Regions from separate parts of the Paenibacillus sp. FSL R5-0475 genome, predicted to be linked through region 3. Evidence: riboswitches for the same ligand, from Rfam matches in the RefSeq annotation. Region 3 holds a riboswitch; each other region holds the start of a gene.
What was found. Region 3 has a riboswitch for cyclic di-AMP ahead of MKX41_RS27330 (hypothetical protein). Riboswitches for the same ligand answer to the same signal wherever they lie in the genome.

Region 1 (10,316 bases), 490 kb from region 3:
ATGGAGCAAGAATATGGCATCAAAACGAATCTCCCTCTTCAGTCCAGCTTGGTGACCAAATCAGAGCCGCTAAATTTAGAAACATGGAAATATGCCGGGGCAGAATCCTATAGCCGGAATGTGTATATTCGCGGAAAGCTAGTACTTAAGGATATTGAACGCCAAGTAGGCACTAAGGCAATGAACAGCATCATGTCCACTTACGCACGTAAATTCCGTTTCCAGCACCCCACTACGTCTGACTTTCAAAAAGTCATTGAGAAGGTAACCAAAAAATCATGGCAGCCTTATTTCGAAGATTATATTTATGGTGGTGGTGCTCCTGATTTCTCAGTAGATACGATTACGATTAAAAAGAATGGCAACAGCGATGCTCAGAGCTATGAATCCATAGTAAAGATTACAAACAAAGGGAGCCATTACGTTGACGTTCCCATTAAATTCACATTCGCCGATGGCTCTGCTACAGAGCGGTTCTGGAGCGGTGAAGGAGCAGAGACTACCTTCCAATTGTTAAGCGATAAGCTTCTGCTCTCTGCTGAGGTTGATCCTGAGCATACCATTCTGTTAGAAAACAAACATCTTAATAACTTCAGACTGGCGGAAATAGAGCCCAAAACGCTCTCCCGCTGGACATTAAGTGTAACTAAACTAGTTGAAACCGTGCTCGGAACTCTTGTCTGGTGAGGTGAATGATTGTGAGAACATCGATAACCCGCGGCTGGCAAAGCATGAAGGAGCAATTTTATATTCTGATTCTGCTCTTCATCTACCGACTGCTCTGGGGCTACTTTATGTACGGCTTCATCCGATCTGCTATCGTTCCAATTCTACTACGTTATCCAGATAAAGACGCTGGGGGCAGCGGAATGGGCAGACTACTCTATTATGTCGAAGGGCAGTTCAGCTTGAACACAGATCCTGCGATACGTACTTGGTTATGGATGTTCCTAGGGCTTGTTGTCTTACGACTGCTACTCTCCCCCTTCATAAGGGCAGGATTACTGCATGAACTCCATCAGGAGCGAAAAGGAGAGCGTGGCCTGTTCTTTTTTCCAGGTATGAAGCTTTATGGATTTCCAGTGTTTATCTTCAGTCTAATCGAATGGGCGCTGGCTCTACTTCCGTTATACTGGCTTGCTCCAAAAATGTACGGGCTATTCTTGTCCTCCTTTCTGAACTACTCTTTGTTACTTCATCTAGTTCCATACGTATTGGCATGGCTTATATACATCTTTATCGTGCGCCTGTTCCTTCTATATATGCAGTTTGGGTATACCAGCGGCACGGGGATGTTCTCCTCCTTATTCATTTGCTTGAAGTCGCTGATTCCGGCAATAGGAATTTCAATCATACTTGGTGCAGCAGGCCTGATCCTTTTGCTAGTGTGCGGAATAACGGGTATCTTCTGTCCTGGCCTACCAGCACTTCTTATTCGTCAACTTTCATCACTGCCCTCAACACTCTTCAAAATGTGGGGAATTTCAGCTCAATATCATCTATGGCACAGTAAAGCATTTCCACAATAATTTGAAGCATTACAGAACATAATATAAGAGTCCCGGTTCCTAAATCAGGAGCTGGGACTCTTTCGCGTTATAGACAAATTATGAGGATTTGCAAAATCGTAAAGACTTTGTTACAATAAGTCCTGTTCCATTGGTAACAAGTTTGTAATCATTTGAAACGATTTCTACATAACTTCATGTATTTGTCGTAGTCATGTCGATAAGTCACTATCTGGTGCATAAAACGCCGAATTCCTTGCACCGGGAAGTGGGGGAACCATATTTTGGGTGAATTGATCTCGCTTTGCAGTGATCATAGGGGAACCTTCTACCGAATCCTTAAGCTAACCTCACAGGCATTGGAAGGGGTACAATTTTTTTGAAGAATTTAAGAAAAGCATGCGTCGCTGCGGCGCTAGGACTTGTGATGGCGTTCTCTATTGGTGGAGGAAGTGCCTTTGCAGATTCTAAGATGGACAGTGTTATTTCAAAGACAATTGGAGTTGCCTATAAAACCGGAGGCACTAACACTGCCGGGTTTGACTGTTCTGGATTTACTACGTATGTATTCAAGAAGGTGGGTCTTTCTTTGCCCCGTACTTCAAAAGCTCAATATAATGTTGGAACTCCTGTAGCCAAAAGCAAATTGCGTTCAGGTGACCTAGTTTTCTTTAACACATTGGGCAACGGCGTATCCCATGTCGGCATTTATGTTGGAAACGGAAAATTCGCACAATCATCATCTTCATATGGCGTGACCATCACTTCACTTAGCCAGTCCTACTGGGCCAATCGCTACGTTGGTGCTAAAAGAGTAATGAGTACTTCCTCATATCAAGCTATAGCCTACGATTAATACTTCCCCACAACTATAACCTCACAATTACATTATATAGACCTGGGTTTGATTATTGACTTAATCGAATCCAGGTTTTCTTTTGCCTTATTATATTCTTTACACCTCTAGAACGGACTTTAAACACTTTTATTTGATAAAAATTTCAATAAATATAAAAATTAGTTTAATATTATCGCTTACATATGCATTTTGTCTTTAAAAAAACGAATTTTTCTGCATGATTATGTTAAAAACGATTGCCAAGCGGCACTCTGTTTGTTACAATAACTGCAGTAAGATTTTAGTAACATTTTTGTAATCATTAAGTTGTTATTTACAAAGGTTTTGTCATGTATTGATTACAAGCTATTCCTAATCAACAGTATCAGCCGAGTTTCCTAACTATTAGGAAAACGGGGGAACCAACTTTGGGTGAATTGACCTCCATTTTTAGAGGGGTCATAGGGGACCTTCAACCGAACCCTTAAGCTAACCTCGTAGGCATCCGGAAGGGGTATAAACTTTTGAAGAAGAAGCTAGCAGCAGCAGTACTTAGCTTTTCCATTATTTTCACCATCGGAGCAGGAAGCGCTTTCGCGGATTCCAAAATGGATAAAGTGATCGACAAGACCATCGGAACTAAGTACGTATCCGGCGGCATCTCCACAAATGGATTTGATTGCTCCGGATTTACAATGTATGTATTTGATAAAATTGGTATAAACCTACCACACCAATCAGGTTCCCAGTATCAAATGGGTACTGCTATCTCCCAAGATGATTTAAGATCTGGAGATCTTGTATTCTTCAATACAAGTGGTAAGGGTGTCTCCCATGTCGGTATTTATGTCGGTGAAGGCAAGTTTGCACACGCATCTTCCTCACGCGGTGTAACGATTAGCTCCCTGAGTGATAGCTACTACGTGAAACGCTACATCGGTGCTAAACGAATTATGAGCACAGATGCTTATCATTCTGTTGCTTCTGAGACAGAAGATAATGATGATGTTCAATAAGTAAATCGTACATAGGCTCTTTTCCAAGATGTTGATTCTTGGGGAAGAGCTTGTTTTTTGTCTTATTTAGTATTTACCCCTCTCAGAATTTGTAAAACAATAATCTTCATAAATTTCTGAGTCGACCATGCCTCTTTTTGTATATAATTAGTTACAAGCATAAACGCCTTCGATGTCCTTATAAGGACCATAAGTATTTTAAGCTAGAAATATAAGACATTTTAAGTCCCCCCCCGTGAAAGGAGGTCCTTGACCTTATGATAAATCCCTCTGTTACTTTTCATGTAGCGCCTATGGAGACCAGTCACGCGGAAGAGATTTGCAACTGGGATTACACTGCCCCTTATAATATTTACGGCTGGATGCCGTGGGAGCAAATGCAGGCTCTTGGAATCGAGTTCGGTGACCCGCAGCTACGGAATGAGCAATATGTCTCCATATTAAATGGGCAAGGGATTTTGTGTGGATTCGCGCAGTTGTTTCCAATGGAAGGTATTGTTCGCTTGGGGATTGGCATGCGCCCTGATCTATGCGGTCAAGGTCTAGGAAAAATATTCATGGATGCAATCGTGCAATCAGCCTTGCTTCGTTATCCTGAGCGTGAGATTGATCTAGAGGTATTGACCTGGAACCAGCGGGCGATCCGAACTTACCAAAAGTGTGGATTTACGATTACCGATACGTATGAGCGCCTAACCCCCACAGGAAACAAACCTTTTTATTGCATGGTCTATGATAAATAATATTAAATTCCATATTTTTCAATGATTTGATGGCATTATCGTTCATTTTTTTGTCACAAACCCTATGATAACGCTTCACCTTGAGCTATAATGTAGGGAGCAGCTTACATAGAAGGGACGAACTGGGATGCAGAAATGGATCATGAGCGGTTTGTTTTTTGCCGCCTGTGCCTTTGCGGTAGTACTTATGTTTACACTTCCAGGTAAAGAAGAGGTAGCTGAACAGAATAAACCGACGATGCCGGAAGTCCAATTGGATGCGGCAAAGGCCGAAGCAACCGTGAAAGCCAGCTGTATCACCTGTCACGGCGATCAGCTTCAAGGTGGAGTTGGACCCAGTCTTCAAAATGAAGGCGGTCAGCATGATGCTGAAGAAATCTACAGTATCGTCACTAAAGGACGCGGTCAAATGCCTTCCTTTAAAGAAAAGCTAGCCCCTGAGGAGATTGCAAACGTCGCCCTCTGGCTCTCAGAGAAAAAGTAACAGTAACTACTACCTAAGCAACTAAAAACGCCCGTGCCAGAAGATAGTTCACTATCTGCGCACGGGCGTTTATTTATGAGTTTGGGTGACACTAACGATTTTTCTCAAAGGCTTCATTAAATTCATGTGCCTCTCGAATATCTAGAGCTGTAATACCGTCTTCCTCATTTGATTTCAGTCGTAAAGTCACTGTCTTATAATTAATCGTAATATGTGGATGGTGATCAAAGGCTTCTGAAATGGTGGCTACTTCATCAACGAAAGCAATACCCTTCATATATTGGCTGAACATATATTTTCGCACCATGGTATTCTCTTCCAGCTTCCAACCTTCCAGCTTGCTGATCTGCTCACGCAGTTCTTCTTCCGTAAATAACAATTCGTTTCCTCCCTTACTAAAAATTGCAGTAAAATCCGCAGGTCCCTTTACTCGTCATATTCGTTAAACAAAACATCCCTTAGCTTCTGAGGTCCAAGGGATGTGCCAGGATAAAGGCAATATTTTCGATTAAATGTATTCAAGAATCCCAGCGATTATAACTCGGCTACACCAATTTTAACACGGGCTACTAACTACGGGCAAATTACGCCCCGCCGCCCCCTCTTCTTAAATCAAAACAACAGAGGCTAAATCCTCTTCTCCGACTAAAATATTAATGCGGTGCGTGTCCTTATCGTAGATGATAACGCCGCTCCCCACCTCAATCATAGGTTCATTACCCAGCGCGAAGAAAAGATCCTCAGCCAGTGCCTCCCATACCTCCATCTTGGATTCCTGCGGCAATTCTTGCCACTCTTCTGGATCCATTTCAAAAAATAAGTACCCATCGGAAATTCTTCCGACAGCCTCAGTCAAATCCGTTAGGATTTCACCGTAATCTCTACCATGCTTTACACCCACATGTATCACTCCGTTTTCTCCACAGATGAATAATTACTTACCTTATCCATTATAGCCGAAAAAATGACTTCACAAAAAACGGAATGATGTCGATAAATAAGAATATACGTTATTCGGTTTCGAACAGAGTGCCTTGCCGCTGTTTCAAGGATGATATACGCGGCTTTGTCGGAACACATCTTATAATCTCATGGACGAGGTGCATAATGGAAATTTCAACAATACTTGGTTTAATTTTTGGTCTAGTTGCAGTTATTTGGGGTATGATCCTCAAGCACGCTCCTCTTCACGCTTTAGCCACACCTGCTGCTTACGTTATTATCTTAGTGGGTACGGCAGCTTCCATCTTTATGGCCTTTCCGTTCTCGGAGGTCAAGAAGATTCCAAGTCTGTTTAAAATGATTTTTGTCAAAAAGAAATTAATCAGTAAATCCGAATTAATTACTATGTTCATGGAGTGGGCTTCTATTACACGGCGTGAAGGTCTGCTGGCTCTTGAGTCGAAAGTCGATGAAATAGAAGATAACTTCCTCAGAAATGGCATGCGGATGATTATTGATGGAAATGATCAGGATTTTGTCCGCGATGTTCTCATGGAGGACATCCACGCCACAGAGGATAGACATAAAGCAGGCGCACTCATTTTCTCACAAGCAGGTATGTATGCTCCTACACTTGGCGTACTCGGGGCCGTTATCGGACTTATAGCCGCTCTGGCTGATATGAGTGATATGAACAAATTGGCTGCAGCAATCGGGGCTGCCTTCATCGCAACACTACTCGGTATCTTTACAGGTTACGTATTATGGCATCCTATTGCCAATAAGCTAAAACGACTTTCCAAACGTGAAATTGAAGTTCGAATGATGATGGTCGAAGGTCTTTTGTCCATACAATCCGGTGTATCCACTATTGCCATCAATCAGAAGCTTGCTGTCTTCCTGACACCTTCGGAACGAGCTAAGTTAAATGATGAGAAGGAGAGTGGATCGGGTGAGCAAAAAGACTAGACGACACGAAGAGCATGAAGAACACGCCGATGAATCGTGGCTACTGCCTTATTCTGATCTTATGACCCTTCTGGTAGCCTTGTTCATCGTAATGTATTCTATGAGTGCAACGGATGCCAAAAAATTCGAAGAGATGAGTCAAGCCTTCAGTTCTGCTCTTAATGGCGGTACAGGTGTTCTTGAAGAGCGGGCGGCAATGCCATCTAAGAGTCAAGAGGATTTAGGAAAAAATGATCAAATGGATAAATCAGTAACCAAGAAAAATGAACAAACAGAAATGGCTAAGCTGCGGCAAAAGGAACAAGAGGATTTAGAGAAGCTTAAGAAGCAGTTTGATCAATATATCAGCAAGAACGGCCTTACCGATCTACTCAGTACTAAGCTCAATCAATCCCAGCTTATGATTACGATAAGTGATAACGCGTTGTTCGCATCCGGACAGGCAGTAGTTAAAGATGATTCTCGGCAATTAGCAAAGTCCATCTCAACCATGCTGCAGCAATTCCCGGATTATGACGTAGTCGTGCAAGGACATACCGATAATATCCCTATCTCTAATAGCGACTATTCTTCCAACTGGGACCTGAGCGCCGATCGCGCCCTTCAGTTCATGAAGATCTTGCTAACAAATACGAACCTGAATCCACGGAAATTTAGTGCGATTGGATACGGGGAATACCACCCCATTTCTGAAAATACAACAGCTGTTGGACGAAGTAAGAACCGCCGGGTTGAAGTATCCATTATTCGTAAATATCAAGAAACCAAAGAGTTCTCAGGTATTGCTCCTTCCGATGAATAATGGTTATCCTATTACAAACATAAAGAGCTGTCCCAAGGTCTTAGACCGATGGAACAGCTCTTTTTTGATACATTGTATTCAAATCTAGGCTTTTCTAAGTTATAGAAGTTCGTAGTTCAGTGTAGCTCCAAGTTCTTGCTTCTCTTCAGCAGACAGCTCACGCCATTCTCCTGTTTGTAATGCCCCTAGACGAATATTCATAATCCGAATGCGTTGAAGCTTTCTAACCTCGTAGCCAAAAGCGCTGCACATACGGCGGATCTGACGATTCTTACCCTCCGTCAAAATAATACGGAATACACGCTCTGTAATACGAGTGACCTCACAAGGTAGCGTCTTCTCACCTAATATCTTTACGCCACTGGACATGCCGGTAATAAATGATGGCGTAATCGGTCTGTCTACAGTAACAACATACTCTTTTTCATGCCGACCTTCGGACCGTAAAATCTTGTTAACGATGTCCCCATCGTTGGTAAGCAAAATCAATCCTTCTGAATCCTTATCGAGTCGCCCAATCGGGAAGATTCGCTCATGATGACCTACAAAATCAACAATATTCCCCTTAATATGCTGCTCTGTAGTTGAAGTGATACCCACTGGCTTGTTTAACGCAATGTAAACCGTCTGGCTTGATGTTTCAAGCGCAACACCATCTATTCTCACATCATCGCCTGGAACGGCCTGACTGCCAAGCACAGCAGGTTCTCCGTTGATCGTAACTCTACCACCTTCCACCAGCTTATCTGCTTCACGGCGTGAACAGTACCCTGTCTCACTGATGAATTTATTAATTCTCACGTTGTCCTTCACTCCGTTCATCCTTAATATTAAGCCAAGGGGTATCCGTACCAGCTGCAGGCAGCTTGATCATAACAGTTGTCCCTTGACCCACTTCACTTTGTATTTCCAAATGACCCTTATGAGCCTGAATAATACGTTGGCTAATCATTAGCCCTAAGCCTGTTCCCGACTCCTTATTGGTGAAGAAGGGCTCACCCAGCTTAGGCAGCATATCCTTAGGAATTCCTTCGCCTTGATCTGAAATAAGAATGAAGACAGAATCCAAGGTATTTCTTAACTCCATTGAAATCACACCACCATCAGGCATAGCTTCAATAGCATTTTTGACGATGTTAATAAACACCTGCTTTAGCTGGTTCACTTCACAATGTACGGTGGATGGATATTCAGAGAATGTCGCACTAAACTGAATCCCAAACAAATGAGCTTGACTGTCTAATAGAGAAACCACATCACCAAGGATATCCCGCACATCTTTTTCCTGAAAATGAACAGCTTGAGGCTTGGCCAAAATCAAAAATTCACTTACGATCAGATTAATCCGCTCGAGCTCGGACAACATCAGTTCAATATGGAGGGGGACCAAAATCTGCTTTTCTTGTTGAAGCTGCAGAAATCCTTTTAGCGTCGTAAGAGGATTACGAATCTCATGGGCTACTCCCGCGGCTAATTGGCCAACTGTAGTCAGCTTCTCAGAGCGTCTAAGCAGTTCCTCCATTCGGTTACGTTCCGTCATATCACGTGAGACGTGAATAAAGGAATGTGGGTACCCGTCTTCATCACGAATCACTGAGGTACTAACACTAACTTCAACAATTGTTCCATCACGTTTAAGTCTTACGGTTTCAATTGGTGGTAGAACCGCACCACTCTTTAACGCATCAAGCCGCTCTTCCTCCTGCTTAAGCGCTGTCGCAGGCACAAGGTAAGGCTTATTCCCTAGCACCTCTTTGGCACTCCATCCATACAGCTCTTCGAAGGCTCTGTTCGTACTAGTAATTCGGCCGTCCATATCGATGGTATGTATCGCATCAGAGGTTCCATTAATAACCGATTCCAAATGCTCCTTAACTGCTCGGTTCTCTTCCAGTGTCTGTTTGAGTCGATTAGTGCGCTGCATGAGATGAGCCGTCATAGCGTTGATTCGTAGTGCCAGTTGCCCTAATTCATCCCGGCTAGTTACCTTAAGTGGAGGCTCGAATTTCCCTTTAGCTACATCGTTCACTTTGGCAAGTATCGCCTGAATAGGACGAGTAACAAATCCAGACAGTATGTAACTACATAACAAGAATAATGTAAGTAATAACAGTGAAGTTGTCAGATTATTAATTAATTGTTCATGAACCACAGATGAAATCACGGTGTAATCCAAAACGACTCCAATCACATAAGCTTTCAGTCCAGGAGATTGGATAGGAATGAAGCTTTTGAGCACTCTTTTTCCAAGCACTTTCGTCTCCAGTGTAACCGGCTTCTGCTTCTCCTGAGCCAATAGCATCGCTGTTCTATCCTGCTCCACATTACCATAAGTATAGGTGCCGTACTTAATGGGACGGTTACCAAGATTCTTATTCAATGTGTCAGTTCCGTCAGCCTTCATACTTGCTGAACCAAATGTTACCGGGTTAAATCCTGTGAGTTCTAAGATCCCTGGATTAGCTTCTTTAGTCTGCGCTGCGATTTGATCGGGATTGGTAATCTTGACATAGTCGCTGGCTGCAGTATTGAGAATAACAGGATTTATGATGTAGTTGCTCTCTTCATCATGGTAATATCCCCATTTTTCAATGAAATCAAGATTGTAGGTTGAATAATCAAAAGGGCCTGACCAAAAATGGTCCATGGCCTGCCCCTGACCCACGGATACCTCCTGATTATCGAACAACTCCAAAAAGGCCAGATACCAGTACCCCCAGTCCTTTGTGGACACCCCAATATCACTAGGTAGCGAAGACCTCGCTATTACAATATCGTTATCAGTCTTTACCAGAATTGAAATATTAGACACGCCCACCTTGGAAGTTAGGGCCTTAAGTTCTTCATTCGTCACATTCCTATAGTCGGGGTCCAGCTCTTCGGAGGCAAAGATAGCCGCCATCCTTAAATTATGCGCAATTTGATATTCTACATAGTTAGAGCTATAGTTACTTTGTTCTACAGAAACGGCCATTTGCATAGCGGTTAGTTGCATATTATTAATACTTTCATTC
Region 2 (10,316 bases), 1.7 Mb from region 3:
CAACGGTCATAAATGCAGTCATTCCGAAAAATCCATTCATTAAATCGCCTAGATCATTGCGGGGTTCTTCGTTGATATGTTCTCGTGGGTCCCGTGCTTGCGCGTTGACATCCATAGCTTCTGCCTCCTTACAGGGACAATGCCTGTATTGTTAAGATGCAAATTGAGTTGACCATTATGAAATAAGTCATTGACATTTAATGCGCTTTCTTAGAGTATACCGAAAGGCTGGGGAGATTGTAAAGAAAAGAGTAACGTAAATAAAATTAGTTTGAGAGCAATATAATTGTATGTGATATATAACATATCCCTTAAAGATATGTTATACTGGAATTGTCTCGGTAAGTGGTAATTTGGTTATCATATTACATGAAACAATTTATTAACTTATATTTTCGGAGCAGCTTCCATAAACTAAGCTTTGGTTTAGAGTGGAGTAATGTTTCGTAAAACTTTAGAGGAGGAACAATATCATGGCTATCGTGAACGTGTCTGACCAAACCTTCAGTAACGAAGTGGAAGGTCAAGGTACTGTAGTAGTAGACTTCTGGGCTCCTTGGTGTGGTCCTTGTAAGATGATTGCTCCAATCTTGGACGAATTGTCCGCAGAACTGGGAGACAGCGTGAAGATTGCAAAATTGAATGTGGATGAGAATCCGGAAACGGCTTCCCGTTTTGGCGTGATGAGTATCCCAACCCTGATCTTCTTCAAAGACGGTCAACCGGTAGATAAAGTTGTGGGATTGAACTCCAAAGAATCCCTGAAAAATATCGTAGCTAAACATCAATAATTGTTAAATGCTACTGTTCGGGCCTCGGCCCTGCCGCTCAGCGCCTTCGGTTCATTCCGGAGGCGTTTTGTGTGCTGAATGCCAATTAATTATGGGTCCAATTTAGCTGGAGGGGATCATTTTGGACAATATCCGCAACAAACTGGCTCTATTACCCGACCTGCCCGGGTGCTATCTGATGAAGAATGAAGAAGGCACCATTATTTATGTGGGTAAGGCGAAGGTGCTTAAGAACCGGGTTCGTTCTTATTTTACAGGCAGTCATAATGGTAAAACTCAGCGGCTTGTCGCTAACATTGCTGATTTCGAATATATTGTTACGTCCAGTAACATGGAAGCGCTCATTCTCGAGTGCAATCTGATTAAGAAGCATATGCCGCGTTATAACGTACTTCTGAAGGACGATAAGACATTTCCTTATATCAAAATAACGAATGAAACTCACCCTCGGCTTGAAGTCACACGCCGGGTGATTAAAGATAAAGCAAAATATTTCGGCCCTTATCCTAATGGTTATGCTGCACAGCAAACGAAAAAGCTCCTCGATCGTATGTATCCGCTCCGTAAATGTGGCGTAATGCCAAAGGAAGTCTGTCTTTACTATCACATGGGCCAATGCTTGGCGCCGTGTGAGAAGGAAGTGCAGAAGTCCGAGTATGAGCAGATTACGCAAGATATCGCTGCTTTTCTGAGCGGAGGTCATGATGCGGTTAAGAAGGATCTACAGCAGAAGATGCAGGAAGCTGCTGAGGAATTATATTTTGAACGGGCGAAGGAACTGCGGGATCAGATTATCCATATTGATGCATTGATGGAGAAACAAAAGATTAACACCACAGATACTAAGGATCGTGACGTATTTGGTTATGCGGTAGACAAGGGATGGATGTGTGTACAGATTCTGTACATGAGACAAGGGAAGATGATTCAGCGCCACTCCTCTGTCTTTCCGTTCTATGGGGAAGCCTACAGTGACTTTATGTCTTATGTGACGCAGTATTACAGTGATAATCCTGCTCTGCCGCAGGAGATTCTTCTGCCGGATGTGCTTGACGAGGAAGCAGTGGTTGATAAAGAAGCTAAACCGGCGATTGTCATTGCTGCTCCAGCCGAAGAAGATCTACAAAAGGGGGAAGATACCCCCGAATCGCCTGAAGAAGTTGAGGCCCGTGAAATGGCCGCTGCGGAAGCATCAGCAGCAGGTGTCGTTGATGCTGCAGGTGGCGCCTCTATTCTACAGGAGTGGCTCGGCACCAAAGTGCTAGTTCCACAGCGTGGCCTCAAGAAGCAGATGGTCGGTATGGCCTGCCAAAATGCTACAGTCGCAATCGACGAGAAGTTCCGGCTTATTGAACGAGATGAAGTACGTACCTCTGGTGCTGCAATGAGCTTAGGCGAGAGCTTGGGGCTCGAACGCTTAAGCCGGATCGAGGCGTTCGATAACTCGAATATTCAAGGGACTAATCCGGTTTCTGCGATGGTTGTCTTCATTGATGGCAAGCCCGCACGAAAAGAGTATCGTAAATATAAGGTTCGTACGGTGGTGGGTGCGGATGATTATGGAACGATGCGCGAGGTCATCCGGCGGCGGTATGAACGGGTGCTGAAAGAGAACCTGCCGATACCAGATCTTATCGTAGTCGATGGTGGTAAAGGGCAGATATCCTCAGCTATTGATATTCTGGAGAACGAGCTGGGGTTATTCATTCCGGTCTGTGGTCTCGTTAAGGATGATAAGCATAAGACGGCTCAGCTTTTGGTTGGAGATCCGCCAGAACCTGTCGCTTTGGCTCGGGATAGTCAGGAATTTTATCTGTTGCAACGGATTCAGGATGAGGTGCATAGATTCGCCATCACCTTCCACCGTGAACAACGTGGGAAGTCCATGGTTACTTCTAAACTGGACTCCATACCAGGTATAGGCGAGAAGCGGCGCAAGGCGCTGCTTAAGCATTTCGGATCACTAAAGAAAATTAAAGAAGCCTCCATAGAGGATTTTAAATCACTTTCTATTGGCGAAAAGCTGGCTAGTCAAATTCTTGAGGCGCTCAAGGATGAAGAGCCAGCGACATAGGCATTCGAAATACTGGAATGATGTATACGTAAATATAAAAAAGGTGTCACAGCAGTTTTCTGCTGTGACACCTTTTTTAATTATAGGTTTAAATTACAGATGTAGGTTCAACCGGCTTAGGTTCTGATTTCTGCGGTGGATTAAACCGATAGACGATGTAGGCGACTATGAACGGCATGATAATCGCGAAGATACCAGCCCCTACATTCACGCTTTCCTTCATAAAGATCAGCGTAGCGCCCATCAGAATGCTGTCAAACACGACGTGACTGAACATGACGGCAATAAAGCCGTAACGAAGGAATATATAGCTAAAGAGCAAACCGATCACGGTCAGCTCAATAGGACGGGAACTGATGGGGTAGATCGGATACAGCGTATGGCCAAACGCCCAAACCAGCGTGGTGATCAGGCAAGCAATGAACGTGCTACGGAATACTTTTTTCAACATAGGAATTCCGAAAAAACGATAAATGGCTTCCTCGGATAAACCAGCGAGCCATGCAACGATGGGCAGCAGCCAAGCATATCTCATGTTGTAAGGAGATTGAGTAGCGTCAGTAGTGGACCAGTTCTGCAAGGTAAGTGATAATACGATGAACATAAGGGTCTGCACCCCTAGCAGCACGAATGCCCAGACGTATCCAGCCCGGATACTATCCAGAACATATTTTCCATAGCCAGGCTCTTTAGCACGAGGCCATGGGTTCATCCCCTCTTCTTTTTTCCATAGGCCGTCCCCTCCAACTAAAGAAAAATAGAGCAGGGAGGACATTAGGAGGCTATATAAGGCATAAATGATGAACATTATGACGGAAGTTATCTGAGCCTCGAGTCCTTCGCCTGAGGATTCAGGGAGCATATTATAGGTGCTGATCATCATGATTACAAAATAAGCTGAGCTTAGGAATATTCCACGCTTAAAGGAGGTATGTTCTCTTCTAAGTATGCTGTAGATGAGTGCCAGAATTCCTAAAGCTAAAGTAGGCAAACCGTAGCCGAATAAAGTAAACTTTTCCGCGAGAGAGGTCTGGTCCTTTACATAGGAGGTATGCCAGGCTGGAGCGGTGAATCCTGCTTTAAAGCTGGATACCTGTTCGCCAGTGAAATCGAAATAATAGTGTAGTAAGGATTCGCCGATCTGAACGGAACGATCTGTATACACGAGCCCGTAGTTTCCCGTATTCGATTCAATTTGCAGCTTGGCGGGATTTACATCCCATTCCTGAAGCCAGGGACGGGCAAGATTTTCTTTTTGTGCAAGTGATAAGGTAGTACCCTTGTCCTCTTCTATTGCACTGGTGGATACATTGTTTGGTAATACGGTACCTGATCCTTCTGCACCTTGTGTGAAAGCGACAACTGCACCAGTATACATATTGAGGTCAACAGAGATCAGTGGCTCTTGTTCCGCTGAAGGACTAAGTGTTACACGAAAGATGTCAAAAGGATATCGTTGATCCAATTTCTTTTTTGTATAGTCCTCCAAAAGCTTCTCGCGGGACATATAACCATAAAAGGAAGAGTCCGTATCGTACAGTACATTCCACTGATCGGTTGGTGCTTTGGTGTAGTTCAGCTTTTGTTCTGCGAATGATATGGCTTTGTCGCGGGCTTCCGCCTTGCTGATGACAGTAGTATCTTCCCCGGCAGGGCTATTTAGCACCGAGGGAGCAATTTGAAACATAATAAATAGAATAAGACCGATAATGCCCGAGATGATGAGCCTCTTGGAGAGGGCACGTTGCTGTAAGGGCTGGCCAACGGGATTCATGTAACGCCTCCTTGTAAACTGACAATGTTATGTTCCATTATAGTATTAGTGCCATGATAGTTACAAAAATCATCGTATATTCTTTTTATGGGTAATAGAGATATTATAGAATAGGTAGCTGAATATATACCATGAATTTAAGGTGATTATTTCTTCATTTTTCATGAAAATCGATGCAATTGCAGGGAAAACACGGAAAAGTGATGAGAAAAGGCACTCTTAGTGGTACATCCTCTCCAAACCGCATTTTTCATATGAATCACCATTAATAGTGTCTTTGTGATTTATCGAAATAACATATATAATTTGTATGCAATTGTATATAGCCGAATTTCAGGTGAAAACGGGGGAACCATAAGAAGTAATGAAAAGATGAGTATACGCCATAGGCGTTGTCTTTATTCATCAGGGGTGAATTTCGTTCTAGGAACGAATAGGGCAGCCTGCACAGTCCGAATCCGTCAGCTAACCTCGTAGGCTAATTTACTGCAGGAACCAAGGGTAGCATTGGTTTTCCAGTGCTTTTTTTGTTGGAATTCTTTAAATTTTGATAAGAGGGTGAGCGTAGTGGCTTCACAGTTTCGCAGGGTTTCTGAATCAAAGTTCCTGAAGCTCTCTCCGCCTCAGATTATGGTGCTTGGTTTTGCATCGATCATTCTGATTGGAGCCTTGCTGCTTATGCTTCCCATTTCAAGTACCAGTGGGAATGTTGTGAGTTTTATTGATGCGTTGTTTACTGCAACATCGGCCACCTGTGTGACAGGACTTGTGGTGCTGGACACCGGGACGACATTCACCATTTTTGGGAAAACCGTAATTATGGTGCTTATCCAGGTTGGTGGCTTAGGGTTTATGACAATGGCGACCTTATTTGCCATGATGATGAAACGCAAAATTTCCTTGCGGGACAGACTGATCCTTCAGGAAGCAATGAACCAAGGCTCTATGGAGGGGATTGTTCGACTGATCCGGAGAGTACTTATTTATTCCTTGGTCATCGAAGGCTGTGCAGCGGTGCTTCTGTCCTTACGCTGGGCGTTTGATATGCCACTGGGAAAGGCCATTTATTTTGGAATATTTCATGCGGTGTCTATGTTTAATAATGCTGGATTTGATATTTTCGGGGATTTCCGGAGTTTAACCGATTATGTATATGACCCGCTAGTGAACATCGTGGTGATGTTTCTGATTGTCTCTGGCGGTATTGGTTTTATTGTCATGTCGGATCTGGTGGAGTTTCGTGTCAAACGTAAATTATCTTTGCATAGCAAAGTTGTACTCTCCACCACTGCAGGGCTTATTCTTATCGGCGCTTTGGTTATTTTTATATTTGAATTTACGAATCAGCGCACACTGGGGAATTTAAATTTCGGCGGCAAAATATTATCGGCATTCTTTCAGTCGGTATCGCCCCGAACCGCTGGCGCCAATACGGTGGATATTGCCGGACTGCGGCAAGCCTCACAGTTCTTTATGGTTATTCTTATGTTTATTGGTGCATCTCCAGGATCAACAGGTGGCGGGGTCAAGACTACAACCTTTACGATTATGATTGGTGCAGTAATCGCGATGCTGCGCGGACGTGAAGATGTTGTACTGTTCCGTTACCGATTGGCGCAGGAGCGTATCTATAAAGCGTTGACGTTAACATTACTCGCTTTGCTATTGGTCCTCACGGTGTCGATGTTACTGTCCACAACAGAGGATAGTAATTTCTTAGCGATATTATTTGAGACGACCTCAGCTTTTGCCACGGTGGGACTAACCATGGGGCTGACACCTGAACTGTCTATCTTCGGCAAGATTCTGATCTGTCTGACCATGTTTGCAGGTCGGCTAGGTCCATTAACATTAGTGTATGCGCTTGGACCTAAACAGGGTAAACCATTGTATAAGCACCCAGAAGGTAAAATAATTATTGGATAGGAGTTAATCCGAAATGAAAGCACAGCAATTTGTAGTAATCGGTTTAGGCCGCTTTGGCTCAAGCCTTGCACTTGAGCTGATGGAAATGGGCTACGAGGTGCTCGGCATTGATCACCATGAGGAGCGTGTGGAGGAAATGAGCGATCACCTGACGCATGCGGTAGTGGCTGATGCTACAGATGAAGGAATTATGCGCTCGCTTGGCGTACGGAACTTTGACTGTGGGATTGTTGCGATTGGCGACAATATGGAACGAAGTATTCTGGCGGCGATTTTGTTAAAAGAGATTGGAGTCAAGCAAGTAGTAGCCAAGGCGATCTCGATCCTTCATGGTCGTGCGTTGTCCAGGCTGGGCGTGGACCGGGTTATTTTTCCGGAGCGGGATATGGGCATTCGTGTAGCACATCAGCTCGTGACACCCAATTTGCTGGATTATATTGAACTGTCCAAGGATTATAAAATCGTCGAGCTGACCGTTCCGTCTTGCATGAACGGGAAAAGCTTGTCAGATTTAAATACAAGAGCGAAATATGGCTGCAGTATTGTTGCCCTGAACCGGGAAAGTGGAATTATAGTGGCTCCAACGGCACATGATCATTTGAGTGAGGGCGACGTTATGGTACTTATTGGTTCTAATGAAAGTATTGATCGATTTGAGGATGAAGTTGTAAACCAAGATTAAATAGATAAGCCCTCCGTTCTTTACATGGGACGGAGGGCTTTTTTAATTAAGGCTGCACGCAGAGGTATGTACTATTTCTCTCGTTCCGTCAGAAACATCTCTTCTGTGACCTGCACGAGGCTGCGGGCCGCTGTGCTAAGACTCCCATCGTCACGGTAAATCAGACAGGTAGTTCGCTGAGTCTGCTCCAGCTCCTTAATATGCAAAGAGACCAGGCCACCGCCGTTTAACAGCTGCGGACGCAGATAAGACTTGGGCAGTAACGCTGCCACATTGACTGTCGGCAGCAGCCGCACGATGGCTTCGAAGGAGTCAATCTCCATCCGAACGTCTGGATCAATTCCACAGCGCTGGAACAGATCGTCTGTTAGACGGCGGTACCAGGTGCCTTTGGAGAAAAGGATCATAGGCAGTCGGGACAGATCATCCATGGTTAGCTTGACAGATTGATTCAGAGGATGATGCTCAGAAACAACCAGTCGAAGTTGATCCTCAAACAGAGAAATACAGCGCAGTCCAGGTTCTTGAATAGAGGAAGCGATCAGACCTATATCTGACTTTCCTTCACTGACAGAGGAGACAATTTCATGTGTTCGGCCTGTGATTAGCTTCAGCTCCGCAGTTGGGTATTTCTCCATATATGCGTTAACTAGTGGAGGCAGAGTAGTCTGCAGTGAGGTAAGTGACGCTCCTAAGGTGACGAGCTTAGGCTCGCCTTCTTTGTATTTAGACAAAGCCTCCAGAAATTTAGAGCGCTGCTGCCGTTGTTCAAGTGCGTAGGAATAAGTAAGACGTCCAACCTCGGTTAACTCCAGTCGCTTGCCATAACGATTAAATAGCGCGACACCCAGCCGTTCTTCCAGCTTGGAGATTTTACGAGATAGGGCAGGTTGGGACAGATTGAGCTGGCGGGAGGCCCGATTCAAGCTGGAGTGCTCCACAACCGCTGCAAAAACATCTAAATCGTCAAACATATTTATGTTCCTCTCGTAGTGCAATCTATAAACAGTAGTGACGAAATTCATAGCCATGAAGACAATACTTCTTGCTCCATAAGGAAATAAAAGATGTGTCGGAAAATGTTGTTTCTCTAAATGAGAATTATTATCATATAAAATCTATTCTTATGCGTTTATTGTATAACGTTTAATAATTAGATTGCAATTCCCTTATAAGGGAAAAAGGAGTAACATGAAAAGTGACACAAGATATTCACATTTTGTGAAAAAGAAAACAAAGTCCGGGAAACCAAGGATAGCGGTAAATATAGACGTTTTGTCTTGACATAGTCTACGTTATCCTGTGTCAAATGTAGTTCCGGCGGTGAATACACAATAATGAAAACGCTGTTTTAATCGGAAAGGGGTTACTTTGTATGAAAGGATTTTATTCCAGAAAGATTCATTCCTTGCTAGGCGTTATCCCGCTTGGAGCTTTCTTCATTGAGCACATGATGACGAATTTTGCGGCTGTAGAGGGTGGCGCTTCCGGTTTCACTGACAGCGTGATATGGCTGAATAGCCTGCCGCTTGTCTTCTTCCTGGAATTGTTCGGTATATGGCTTCCTCTGCTGTACCATGGCGTATACGGACTGTATATTGCCTATCAATCCAAGCCGAACTTGAACCGTTTCAACATTGAAAGAAACTGGCGTTATACGCTGCAACGTATTACAGGAATTATTACCTTTATCTTTATAGTCTGGCATTTGTTCCAAACCCGGGTTCAGGTGGCAGTTGGTAGTGTAGAGCATGAAGAGCTGGGCGGTCTGATGCATGATATCGTGACTCAACCACTGATGTTGACACTGTACATTATCGGTATCGTTGCAGCATGCTTTCACTTCTCAAACGGCCTATGGTCTTTCTTGATCAGCTGGGGAATCACGGTAGGACCTCGTTCACAGCGGGTATCCTCTTACCTTTGTCTCGGTATATTTGTTCTTGTAACGTTTATGTTCCTCATTTCGCTAGTCACTTTCCGCGATGCTGAATTTCAAACCGCAGCTTCCGTAGCTCAGTCCATAAAGACTTTCATCTAAGTAATTATCCTCTCAGGACTAGATTCCAGAATCCTTTCTGATATTTTCAATAAAGGGAGTGAACTATCATGGCAACAGCAAATATCATTATCGTGGGTGGCGGTCTGGCCGGCCTGATGGCTACCATCAAGGCGGCGGAGTCCGGTGCGCATGTTCAATTATTCTCATTAGTGCCTGTAAAAAGATCACACTCCGTTTGTGCGCAAGGCGGCATTAACGGCGCGGTAAATACGAAAGGGGAGGGCGACTCCCCTTGGGAGCACTTCGACGATACCGTTTACGGCGGTGACTTCCTGGCGAATCAGCCACCGGTCAAGGCGATGTGTGAAGCAGCACCGGGTATCATCCACCTTATGGACCGGATGGGCGTAATGTTCAACCGCACACCTGAGGGATTACTCGACTTCCGTCGTTTCGGCGGAACGAAGCGTCACCGCACTGCATTTGCTGGCGCAACGACAGGCCAACAGCTTTTGTATGCGCTGGATGAGCAGGTGCGCCGCTGGGAGTCCGAAGGTCTTGTAACGAAACGTGAGAACTGGGAGTTCCTCTCGGCCATCATCGACGACGAAGGCGTATGCCGCGGCATAAGTGCCCAGAATCTCAAGACGATGGAGATTGAGACTTTTCCTGCAGACGCTGTTATTTTGGCTAGCGGCGGGCCGGGTATTATTTTTGGTAAAACAACGAACTCCGTAATTAATACGGGTACAGCAGCAAGTGCAGTGTACCAACAGGGCGTACATTATGCCAACGGAGAATTTATCCAGATTCACCCAACGGCTATTCCGGGAGATGACAAGCTCCGCTTAATGTCGGAATCAGCACGTGGTGAAGGCGGCCGCATCTGGACTTATAAAGATGGAAAGCCGTGGTATTTCCTTGAAGAGAAATATCCAGCCTACGGTAACTTGGTGCCGCGCGATATTGCTACACGTGAGATTTTTAATGTGTGTGTGGATCAAGGGCTGGGCATTAACGGTGAGAACATGGTGTATTTGGATCTCTCTCACAAGGACCCGAAAGAG
Region 3 (10,316 bases):
CGCGGAGACAAATTAAAGATATTTGGGACCCTCGTAATAACAGTTATTTTTATGTGTTATCTTGGTGGAATGACTAGCCTGGTAGCAAATGACGTACTAGGTGAGCAGGATCGGACGATGATAACGGATTTCTTATTTCTCTCCTTCATACCCTTATTGGGATTAACATTCTCTCGCCGTTCCATGAAATATTGGAGTGAAGACTCTTACACAAAAATGTTGGTTTACTTAAGAACCTTACCAATTCCAGCTGCAGTAATATTATCGCGGAGAAAACTTCAGGGAGTTTGCTCCTTTATTCTAAATGGTACGTTATTCTTCGGTATTGTTTACTTGTTAGGGGAAAATTTCCGGACAGAGCTGGCGGTTCCCTCGTATATAGCTTTTGCCATTACATGGCTCGGCTTCGGATTCATGGTCTCAGGTCTATATATTTTTATTGAGTATCTTTTTAGCGGCAAAGCTTATCTATGGCTAACATTGCTTATCGTAGTGTTATCGTGGGGAATATCATTCCTAGTTACACTTGGGGGAGGTAATTTGTTTTTATACAGTATCTCCTATTCCAAGGAGTGGGGGCTGTTATCTCCGATCATGTGGGGATCACTTCTGCTGGGGACAATATCTGTGCAGTTATTCTCTAAATGGACTATACATCGACTGAAGAGTCGCAATCTCGTATAAAAAATCGGAATGGCAAGGACTGCGCTCTAGCACGCTAGAGTGGAAGGCGAGGTGTAAATAATGTGGATACCGGTACAAATCAACGAAAATAGTGCAGAGCCCCTCTATCATCAGATAGAGACTCAGCTTAGATCATTAATCATTAGCGGAGTCATTACAGAAGGTACGCTACTGCCCTCGATTCGTGAGTTTGCAGGAGATCTGAAATGCAGTGTAATTACAGTGCGGCGCGTATATCAGGATCTGGAGAACGAAGGTTTGCTGCGAACGAGACAAGGAACAGGTACCTTTGTATCCCACATAGGCGACGGAGCAATGGAAGAATACAAACGAGACACGGTAGGCAAAGCACTTGAAAGTGCTGTGGATATCGGCCGATCGGTACATTGCAGCAAGGATGAACTTGAGCAGATTTTTATGGAGATTGTAGAACGCAAGTATAGAGCAAAGGAATGAAAGGGGGGCGCATATTCATATGGTACAGATGGCTATAGAATTGCGGAATGTACTTAAACAGCGGCGAAACAAGACGATAGGACCGCTGACCATGAATCTGCCAAGAGGATATATTACAGCCCTGGTAGGTCAGAATGGATCTGGCAAAAGCACGCTACTGAATCTACTGATGCAGTTGACCAATCCAGAGGAAGGCGAGATATATTGGTTTGAGAACAAGTATGATAGCGGGTTGCCTCTGGAGCTGCGGCAGACCATTGCCTATGTTCCTGAGACGTCGATTACTGAGGAGAACCACTGGAATGCAGAAGAGGCCGCTCAATTTCGACAGCATTGGTATCCGAACTGGGATGAGTCGTATTTTCAGGATCTAATGGATCGCTTTGAGGTTCCATATCATATGAGGCTTTCTAAGATGTCTAAGGGTGAGCGTCGGAAATTCGAAATTGCCGCAGCACTTGCGTCACGCCCAAGTCTGCTGCTACTGGATGAACCTTCATCAGGTCTTGATCCCTTTGCCTGGAAGATTATGATCGAGACGCTGCTTAAATATATGGATGAGAACAACGCTACGATCATCATCTCTACACACATTGTGGAAGAGGTGCGGCGGTTGGCAGATTATATCATGCTTATGCATAGAGGTGAACTGCTGGGTATGGCCGAGAAAGACAGTTTATTCGGTACTTGGACCGAGGTATGGGTACAGGTTGCAGGTGAAGAGGAGCTTGCTGAGTTATCAGCGGAATTACCGGGAGGTATAAACTTTACCATGGATACACCGGGTGTAGCTTCTTTTATCATAGAACAATTTTCTAAGAACGAGAAACGCATTCAGGACTTGGGCGTAAAGGTTATCAAGAGTCGCAGTTTAGAATTGGACGAAATATTGGGTTTATGGACACAGGGACACCGTCCTATCCTGATTGATCACAAGAGAGGGGACTAGAGAAATGGAAGCCTTAAAGCTGGAAAGTGTAATGAAGCAATATGGAGAAAAAACCGCTGTAAACGGAATTAACCTAACGGTAGGCAAGGGGGAAATTTACGGATTACTGGGGGCAAATGGTGCAGGGAAAACAACCACAATGCGCATGGTGCTTGGCCTAATTTACCCTGATGGCGGGAATATTTTGTATAATGGAAAGTCGTATAACAGCGAACTTCAGCAAATCATGGGCTATCTGCCCGAAGAAAGAGGATTATATCCAAAGGTAAAGGTAAGCGATCAAATCGTCTACTTGGCACGTCTGCGCGGGATGTCGGCTAGTGATGCAGATAAGAGCCTTCGCTACTGGCTCGATCGGTTTGAGGTTCCGGATTACTACAATAAGAAGATTGAAGAGCTCTCCAAAGGGAATCAGCAGAAAATGGGCTTTATCGCCGCAGTCGTTCATAAGCCGCAAATTCTCATCCTTGATGAAGCCTTCAGTGGCTTGGACCCTGTTAACGTGGAACTACTGAAAGATACGGTAAAAGAATTGCGTGATCAAGGAACGAGTATCTTATTCTCTACTCACCGGATGGAGCATGTTGAAGAGCTTTGCCGTAATATTACGATTTTGGATCGTTCCAATACTGTCGTGCAGGGCGATATTCGTACGATTAAGAGTGGATATCCTCGTGAACAAGTATTGTTGCGTACGGATAACGAAGTGACCGGTCTAGAATCAATTGCAGGTGTAACAGCAGTACAGCGACAGGAGCGAGGTTATCTGTTGTCAATCAGTGAGATCGGCGCAGCACAACGTATCTTACAGCAGGCGATGGCGCAGGGTGAAGTGGAGCATTTTGAAATTAAGGAACCAACGTTAAATCAAATCTTTATCAGAGCGGTGGGTGAATCTCATGAATAAGATGGGGACAATTATTGGCTTTACCTTTAAAAATAAAGTAAGAACGAAATCATTCATGATTACTACGTTAATTCTAGTGTTGCTGCTCAGCATTGGGATGAATCTTCCGTACATCATCGATCAGTTTAAGGGAGATTCTACAACAAACGCAGAGACTCAAATTGCTGTGATCGCGGAAGATGGAAATCAGGCTGCAGAGTTGTTGAAGGCTTATACTTCACCTGAAGGAATGCCGCAGGCAAAAGTTGTGCAATATACTTCTGCCGACGATGCGGGGCTAAAGAAAGCTTTAGATGAAGGGACTGTAGAAGGGTATGTTACTTTTGCAGAACCGACTGGTGAAGGACTTCCACCCGTTACTTATCATAGTGAGAATGGTGAATTGAAGGGCGATGTACAAATCTATCTCCAAAATGCCCTTCAGCAGGTCAACACCCAGTTCGTCGTTGGCGACAAGCTGACGCAGGAGCAGATTGCTGCTATGTCAACACCGGTACAGATAGCTACTCAGCAGCTCAACCCTGATGGGACTGCGGGAGATAAGGATGCGTCGCAGGAATCCGCTCCACCTATTAATTACGTCATTGTATACGCCATGCTTATGCTGTTCTTCATGTCTATCATGATGACCGGTAATATGATCGCAGCTGAGATTACTTCAGAGAAGAGCTCACGGATCATGGAGATTCTGATTACAAGTGCCTCACCTTTAGCGCAAATGTTCGGTAAAGTTATCGGTGTCTTCTTAGTAGGATTATTACAAATTGGCGTCATTATCGCAGCGGTAGTTGTCAATCTTAAGCTTCCGCATAATGCAACGATTTTGAAAGATTTAGACCTGGATTTAGGCCAGCTTAATATTAACTTGTTGCTTTATGGAATTGTTCTTTATGTACTAGGTTATTTCCTCTATGCCTTGATGTATGCAGCTGTAGGTTCAATTGTCAGCCGTACAGAGGATCTTGGTCAAGCGGTTATGCCGATTATGATGTTAGGCTTCGTAGCATTCTATGTTCCACTGTTCAGTATCTCCAATGCGGACACTCTGCTGGTTAAGGTAGCGAGTTATGTGCCGTTCACCTCTCCATTGACCATGCTGCTCCGGATTGGTGTTGGTGAAGTAGCGATCTGGCAAGTTATTGTATCATTAGCCATCCTGCTTGTTACCACGTTCATCTTTGGATGGTTGGCTGCCAAGATCTATCGCACAGGCGTATTGATGTACGGCAAACGTCCAAGTATTAAAGAGATCAGAAAAGCGATGAAGGCTTACAAGATCTAAGTGGCTTCATATAAACTTTTAAGGAGTGGTAATCATGACTAAAAGTGAACAATACAATATGATGCTTTTAATGAGTTCGGTATCTCTGGCTACGGTTAGTAGAATGCTCTCGACCAATGGGTCCACTTTAATGGATTTCACTCAGGGTGTATTGACTGGGATTGCCATGGTGGGGATGATTGCGGGATTGTGGATGTACGGAAAGGCTCGTAAGAGTAAAGCGTAATAGTAGGGAAATAGGGAAAGGAAGCCGCGGCAGATGCCGTGGCTTTTTTATTTTTTGTGTATGTATCGTAAAAGTTATTTGGAAGATAGTTGAGGGAGTTAGACAACGGATAGATTACCACTAGGCAGCAAATCCTCTTGAGCAGTCAGTTGCTCCCGCACACGCCTAAGCTGTGCTTTTAGGACAGGAACACTCTTTTGCAGAATGATGCTTATTTGAGGTAAAGATAGCTTTAGGCCATACCACATCGTTTTTATAAGCTGTTCCTCCCAAGGCAATGTCTTGGCAGACAGAAGAGACCGGCGTGCGTAATAATCGGCGCATTGTCGGATACAAGAGCGGTAAGCTTCGATAGAGAATAGCTGGCTGTCGAAGCTTTTTTGACGGAATATTTTATGAAGCTCTTTAAAAGTACGGATAGTAACCTTCTCGGCTTCTACTGATTGTTGTAACAACATGGAACTGAGCGTATAGATATCATTCGTACACTTTTGAACACACTCTGCAAATATAGTTCTACGGGGTGATTCGGAAGGTAAGGGGTCAGGCATGATAAACACGATCCTTTCAGAATGGGTTATGGGATGAACTTATAATAAAGAAAAGTAAGAAATGGATTTGTTGATAAGCTCGGCGGTATCAGGTTCTGGATAACTATGTTTTTGAAGCGCTACACTGGATGGTTTATAATATAGCCGCCCTCCTTTGGAATCTCTCCCACCAGCGACAGCTCTGTACAGACGACCTTGCTCAATGTGCCCTGCCAAGGATTTACCCTGCAACTTGGCTTTTAAATCCTGTAAAGCACCTTGCACTAGCTCAAACTGAGTCTGATCCCACTCTGAACCATGGGTACGTACTTTATCTATCGCTTCCTCTAGCCGGCAATGGTATATCATTCTGAGAAAAGAACTCCATTTAATAAGGTCGAAAGTTTTGGTATTGGCAGAGATAAGACATGCCCCCCAGCTGCTACCTCCTTTACAGGTAAGTTTCAGGATGCCATAACGGCTGTCTTGATCAGCCTCCATTCCATAGTGAATAGGCTCTGGTGAATCAAAGACGAATACTTCTATGCGAGATAGTCTTCGCTGGTCCATGACAGATTTCTCCTCCTTAGGTTTCCAAAAGCTTAAGATTTACATGGTGAATGACGTTAGCCTTCTCTATACAGGCGAGCATTTCAGCTTCATTCTCACAGACTGCGGCATGCTCCAGCCATAGTCGGAATTTCTGTTTGCGTATAACGGATAAATGTAAGGGAAAGGTGTTGCGGGATCTCATTACGTACCAACCGACTGCAACGTCTTTCCACGGTTCCTTAAAAGCGGTGAGCCACGGAAAACGTTGGTGTGCTGACCAATCCTGCAGCTGTTGCTTTTCTCGGATATTTTTATATATTTCGTATATAACTGTTCGGTCCATACAGTATTCACAGGTAGATGGGCTGCTGAAATGACGAAGTGATTCAATCTGCTTCTGACCAAAAGCATAGCCGATAATAGTTCTGTGATGATCCTCTTCGAACCACAACGCTCCAAAGCAAACATAATTTAGACTTATCGGCTCAAGTAGCCCTTGCTGAGTTCCCCAATAATAGTGTTTCATTCCTTTCACCCCGTCCAGCATGCTATCACCCTATAGATTCAGGTAACGCAAAAACCGCAGCAAGAGGAGGACCTCTGCTGCGGTTTTGGAATACAGGTATACACACACCTGTGCCAAAGCGTGGCGGATCAAGGGTCTCTCTCTTTACGCTTACGAGGTTAGCTGTCGGATTCGGACGGTGAGAGTCGCCCTACCTATGTGAGACTTGAACAGTCTCCTTCGGATTCACCCCAAGTAGGCCATGTGGCCTGATGGTTCCCCCGTTCCCTGCAAATGCAGGAACTCAGCGTTGAATGTATTTTGTGAAATAGATTCAACCCGAATCATACTCTTTTCAAGGTGTTTCTGTAAAAACAGAAAGTGTTCTTTTGAGCGCAATTTAAACCAAATCCTGCCTACTACGACGAAAAAGGGAACCAAATAGGTATTTATTGCGAGTTATCGGGCTGCTTCCTCGCTTAATCTCGCTTTCTTGTTCCCTTTCTTATAAAGGCGATTTTTGGTGATTTCACTAATTGTGGTGAATAAAATCACATGGTATGACCGTTTTTCGCTAATGGATTGAAACTCGAGTAAACAAGAGATATAGAGAGATTGGATATCAAGTAAGCGCTATCCAATGCGAAAATAGTTTTTAATTTGCATTATTTTGGCATCAATCAGGTTTTACAATACTTCCTGCATAAGGGTATGATTACTCCTGTTTCAACAACAATCGAATATTTGATCCGCTTAATTTCCGATAAGGAAAGCGGGGGAACCAACAATCGGCAGACGATGTGAGAGTCGGAAGCCGGTTATGGGGTGAATCCTGTAGAAGATGCCAGTGAGCTCGCATCTATACAGGTAGGGCGACTCTCACCGCCCGAATCCGACAGCTAACCTCGTAAGCGTATGGAGAGAGGATGAGTGCAATGTGACCGCTAGCGAGCCACAGAGGAGAATCCTTTGTGGCTTTTTGCTGTGCTTTTTTAAGCAAAGCATTTATGGAAAACCTCACGAAGAGGTCGTTATATTCATCATTAGCGGTAGCTTTTCTTTCAAGACCAGGGTGATCAAGCTCTGATCTTACAAGCAAAGCATTTGAGGAGAATAAGAGATGACAGATCAGAATGAATATGTACTGGTATGTGCGCCAACGAAGGCAGGCGAACATTTTATTAAGCTTCTAAAATTCAGAGGCATTAAGATGGCCGGATTGACCAACAACTTGCCTGAGAAGGCCCTACTCGAAGAGATGGGGATTGAACAAGTTATTCTAGTTGATACCCGCCATCAGAATACTTGGTTTCGCCCGCCGTTTCCGGTAGGCCGGGTATATCTGTTCGAGAGCAGCTTTACGTTATGCTGCCGTTACATTCAGATGTGCCGTACCTGGACGACACAGCCGATTTTTGTAATTACAAGCTCAATAAATCCTAGATTGGTCTATAAAAGACTTGGCGCGAGTTATGTAATCTATTCCCACAGCGGTGATGCTGATTTTCTGGTAGATAGATCACCTCATTAAGGATAAAAGAAGGAGTGCGGAAGATATGATGGATCTGTATATGGTGGCTTCGTTAGCTGTAATTTACGGGTTGTTTTATGGATTTATGCGCTGGTGTGCAGGTGTAGTTGAGGATACGGGGAGGGATAAGCTGTGATTCTAGTAATCGCTGTTACCCTACTGCTGTTTATATATCTGGTTTATGCATTGATTCATCCGGAGAAATTTTAAGGAGGGGCATTCATGGGCATTTTGCAAATTGTTACTGTAATCGTAATTCTCATCTTGCTGGTTAAGCCGATGGGCACGTATTTATATTATGTGTTTTCTAATGAACCGAACCGTACGGATCGATGGTTTGGAGGTATGGAAAAAGGAATTTTTAAGCTGATCGGCCTGAAAAAACGTGACGGTATGTCCTGGAAGAAGTATGCGCTCAGCTTTGTTTTAACGAATATCGTACTGGTTACTTTCAGCTATATCTTTCTTCGATTGCAGCGGGGTTTACCGCTAAATCCGAATGGAATTGCGGATATGGAACAGACGCTTTCGTTCAATACGGTGATTAGTTTTATGACTAATACAAACCTGCAGCATTACAGCGGGGAGACGGGACTTTCGTATTTTTCACAAATGGCTGTCATCACGATGATGATGTTCACGTCTGCAGCGAGCGGATTTTCTGTTGCGGTTGCCTTTGTCAGAGGGATCACAGGACGGAAATCAGTCGGGAACTTCTTCGAGGATTTCGTTAAAGCACATATTCGTGTATTCATTCCTCTAGCTCTGCTGGTTTCATTGGTACTGGTAGGACTACATGTGCCGCAAACACTCAAACCATCGCTTGAAGTCACTACACTAGAGGGGCAAACGCAACAAATTGCTATCGGTCCAGTAGCTTCTCTGGAATCGATCAAGCATTTGGGCACCAATGGTGGCGGCTTCTTCGGAGCCAATTCATCGCATCCTTTTGAGAACCCTAATCCACTTACGAACGTGCTAGAGATTCTCTCTATGTGGATGCTGCCAGCTTCGCTCCCTTATATGTACGGATTGTTTGCCAAGAACAAGCGTCAGGGCTGGGTAATTTTTACCGCAATGATGACCTTGTTTGTTCTGCTATTAAGCCTAAACTTCTATGCTGAATCGAAAGGCAATCCGGCGATCAATGCACTAGGAATAGAATCTTCACAAGGTAGTATGGAAGGTAAAGAGGTGCGCTTCGGCATACCGCAGTCTTCCTTGTTTACTTCAGTAACAACCGCAGCTACGACAGGTAGTGTTAACAATATGCATGATACGCTGACGCCGCTGGGAGGCATTACGCCTCTTGCACTGATGATGCTCAACAATGTCTTCGGTGGTAAAGGTGTCGGACTGATCAATATGCTGATGTATGCGATTCTGGGTGTCTTCCTGTGCGGTCTCATGGTCGGCAGGACACCGGAGTTCCTCGGACGGAAAATAGAGGCCAAGGAGATGAAGCTGATTGCCATAGCGATCCTTGTGCATCCGTTCATTATCCTTGTGCCAACCGCAGCTGCGTTCCTGACCGATTTGGGGCAAGGGGCGATTACGAACACTGGATTCCATGGACTCAGCCAAGTGTTATATGAATATGTCTCTTCTGCCGCGAACAATGGTTCAGGATTTGAAGGGCTTGCAGACAATACAACTTTTTGGAATGTCACAACCGGGATTGTCATGCTGCTAGGTCGTTATGTCTCTATCATTGCAATGCTGGCGGTAGCAGGTTCTCTGCTTAAGAAGAAGCCGGTTCCTGAGACGATTGGCACGTTCCGCACAGACAATGGACTGTTTACGGGAATTCTGATTGGTACAGTAGTGATTATCGGTGCGTTGACGTTCCTGCCGGTCATTGTACTCGGCCCCATTGCAGAATATCTAACCTTACGGTAGGAAGAGGGAGAATAAGATGAGTACTGTAAAAAGAAAAAAGCTGCTGACGGGACCCATACTCCTTAGCGCTGTAAAGGATAGTTTTATAAAGCTTAACCCAGTAACGCTAATCAAAAATCCCGTCATGTTCGTGGTAGAGGTCGGTACGATCATTGTCCTCCTCATGGTGCTGGCTCCTGGATATTTTAATGCAGAGCAATCGATAGGCTTCAATATCACAGTGTTGTTCATTCTGCTGTTTACAGTGCTGTTTGCGAACTTCGCTGAAGCACTGGCAGAAGGCCGGGGGAAAGCCCAAGCCGATTCGCTCAAGAAAACAAAACAAGATATCACAGCTAACAAACTGGTTGGAGGAGCGGTGAAGACAGTCTCTTCCTCCGAGCTGCGTAAAGGAGATATCGTCATTGTCAGTCAGGGAGAACTCATCCCTGGTGACGGTGAGGTGATTGAAGGGCTGGCTTCCGTAGATGAATCAGCGATTACAGGTGAATCTGCACCTGTAATCAAGGAGGCTGGTGGGGACTTTGGCTCCGTTACAGGCGGTACACGGGTCGTCAGTGATGAGATTAAAGTCAGAATTACAAGTGATCCTGGTGAGTCGTTTCTAGATCGAATGATCTCTCTTGTTGAAGGGGCGAAACGTCAGAAGACACCGAATGAAATTGCGCTAAATACGCTTTTGATCAGTCTGACGCTGATTTTCTTGATTGTAGTAGTGACCTTGCGGCCGATTGCAACTTATCTAGGTGTTGATCTTGATATTCCGGTTATGATCGCCTTGTTGGTCTGTCTGAT

Region 1: another riboswitch for cyclic di-AMP. It lies ahead of MKX41_RS25160 (C40 family peptidase); the one in region 3 lies ahead of MKX41_RS27330 (hypothetical protein).
Region 2: another riboswitch for cyclic di-AMP. It lies ahead of MKX41_RS19615 (TrkH family potassium uptake protein); the one in region 3 lies ahead of MKX41_RS27330 (hypothetical protein).

What each region holds. Positions count from the first base shown of each region.
Region 1 covers NZ_JBBORK010000001.1:5,600,260-5,610,575, reverse strand. The annotation lists gene MKX41_RS25175 (M1 family metallopeptidase) at 1-687, shown strand, start outside; gene MKX41_RS25170 (hypothetical protein) at 699-1,529, shown strand; cyclic di-AMP (ydaO/yuaA leader) riboswitch at 1,744-1,882, shown strand; gene MKX41_RS25165 (C40 family peptidase) at 1,936-2,364, shown strand; cyclic di-AMP (ydaO/yuaA leader) riboswitch at 2,724-2,865, shown strand; gene MKX41_RS25160 (C40 family peptidase) at 2,871-3,362, shown strand; gene MKX41_RS25155 (GNAT family N-acetyltransferase) at 3,620-4,105, shown strand; gene MKX41_RS25150 (c-type cytochrome) at 4,233-4,589, shown strand; gene MKX41_RS25145 (4a-hydroxytetrahydrobiopterin dehydratase) at 4,681-4,968, opposite strand; gene MKX41_RS25140 (hypothetical protein) at 5,197-5,490, opposite strand; gene motA (flagellar motor stator protein MotA) at 5,697-6,500, shown strand; gene motB (flagellar motor protein MotB) at 6,484-7,302, shown strand; gene rluF (23S rRNA pseudouridine(2604) synthase RluF) at 7,402-8,103, opposite strand; gene MKX41_RS25120 (ATP-binding protein) at 8,093-10,316, opposite strand, start outside.
Region 2 covers NZ_JBBORK010000001.1:4,379,790-4,390,105, reverse strand. The annotation lists gene MKX41_RS19635 (YqzM family protein) at 1-115, opposite strand, end outside; gene trxA (thioredoxin) at 474-791, shown strand; gene uvrC (excinuclease ABC subunit UvrC) at 913-2,865, shown strand; gene MKX41_RS19620 (CPBP family intramembrane glutamic endopeptidase) at 2,954-4,639, opposite strand; cyclic di-AMP (ydaO/yuaA leader) riboswitch at 4,954-5,135, shown strand; gene MKX41_RS19615 (TrkH family potassium uptake protein) at 5,270-6,565, shown strand; gene MKX41_RS19610 (potassium channel family protein) at 6,579-7,247, shown strand; gene MKX41_RS19605 (LysR family transcriptional regulator) at 7,319-8,221, opposite strand; gene MKX41_RS19600 (succinate dehydrogenase cytochrome b558 subunit) at 8,623-9,288, shown strand; gene sdhA (succinate dehydrogenase flavoprotein subunit) at 9,357-10,316, shown strand, end outside.
Region 3 covers NZ_JBBORK010000001.1:6,093,853-6,104,168, forward strand. The annotation lists gene MKX41_RS27290 (hypothetical protein) at 1-684, shown strand, start outside; gene MKX41_RS27295 (GntR family transcriptional regulator) at 745-1,140, shown strand; gene MKX41_RS27300 (ATP-binding cassette domain-containing protein) at 1,232-2,089, shown strand; gene MKX41_RS27305 (ABC transporter ATP-binding protein) at 2,094-2,996, shown strand; gene MKX41_RS27310 (ABC transporter permease) at 2,989-4,278, shown strand; gene MKX41_RS27315 (hypothetical protein) at 4,313-4,504, shown strand; gene MKX41_RS27320 (hypothetical protein) at 4,603-5,055, opposite strand; gene MKX41_RS27325 (hypothetical protein) at 5,095-5,604, opposite strand; gene MKX41_RS27330 (hypothetical protein) at 5,621-6,112, opposite strand; cyclic di-AMP (ydaO/yuaA leader) riboswitch at 6,246-6,411, opposite strand; cyclic di-AMP (ydaO/yuaA leader) riboswitch at 6,832-7,021, shown strand; gene MKX41_RS27335 (hypothetical protein) at 7,212-7,622, shown strand; gene kdpF (K(+)-transporting ATPase subunit F) at 7,755-7,832, shown strand; gene kdpA (potassium-transporting ATPase subunit KdpA) at 7,845-9,521, shown strand; gene kdpB (potassium-transporting ATPase subunit KdpB) at 9,538-10,316, shown strand, end outside.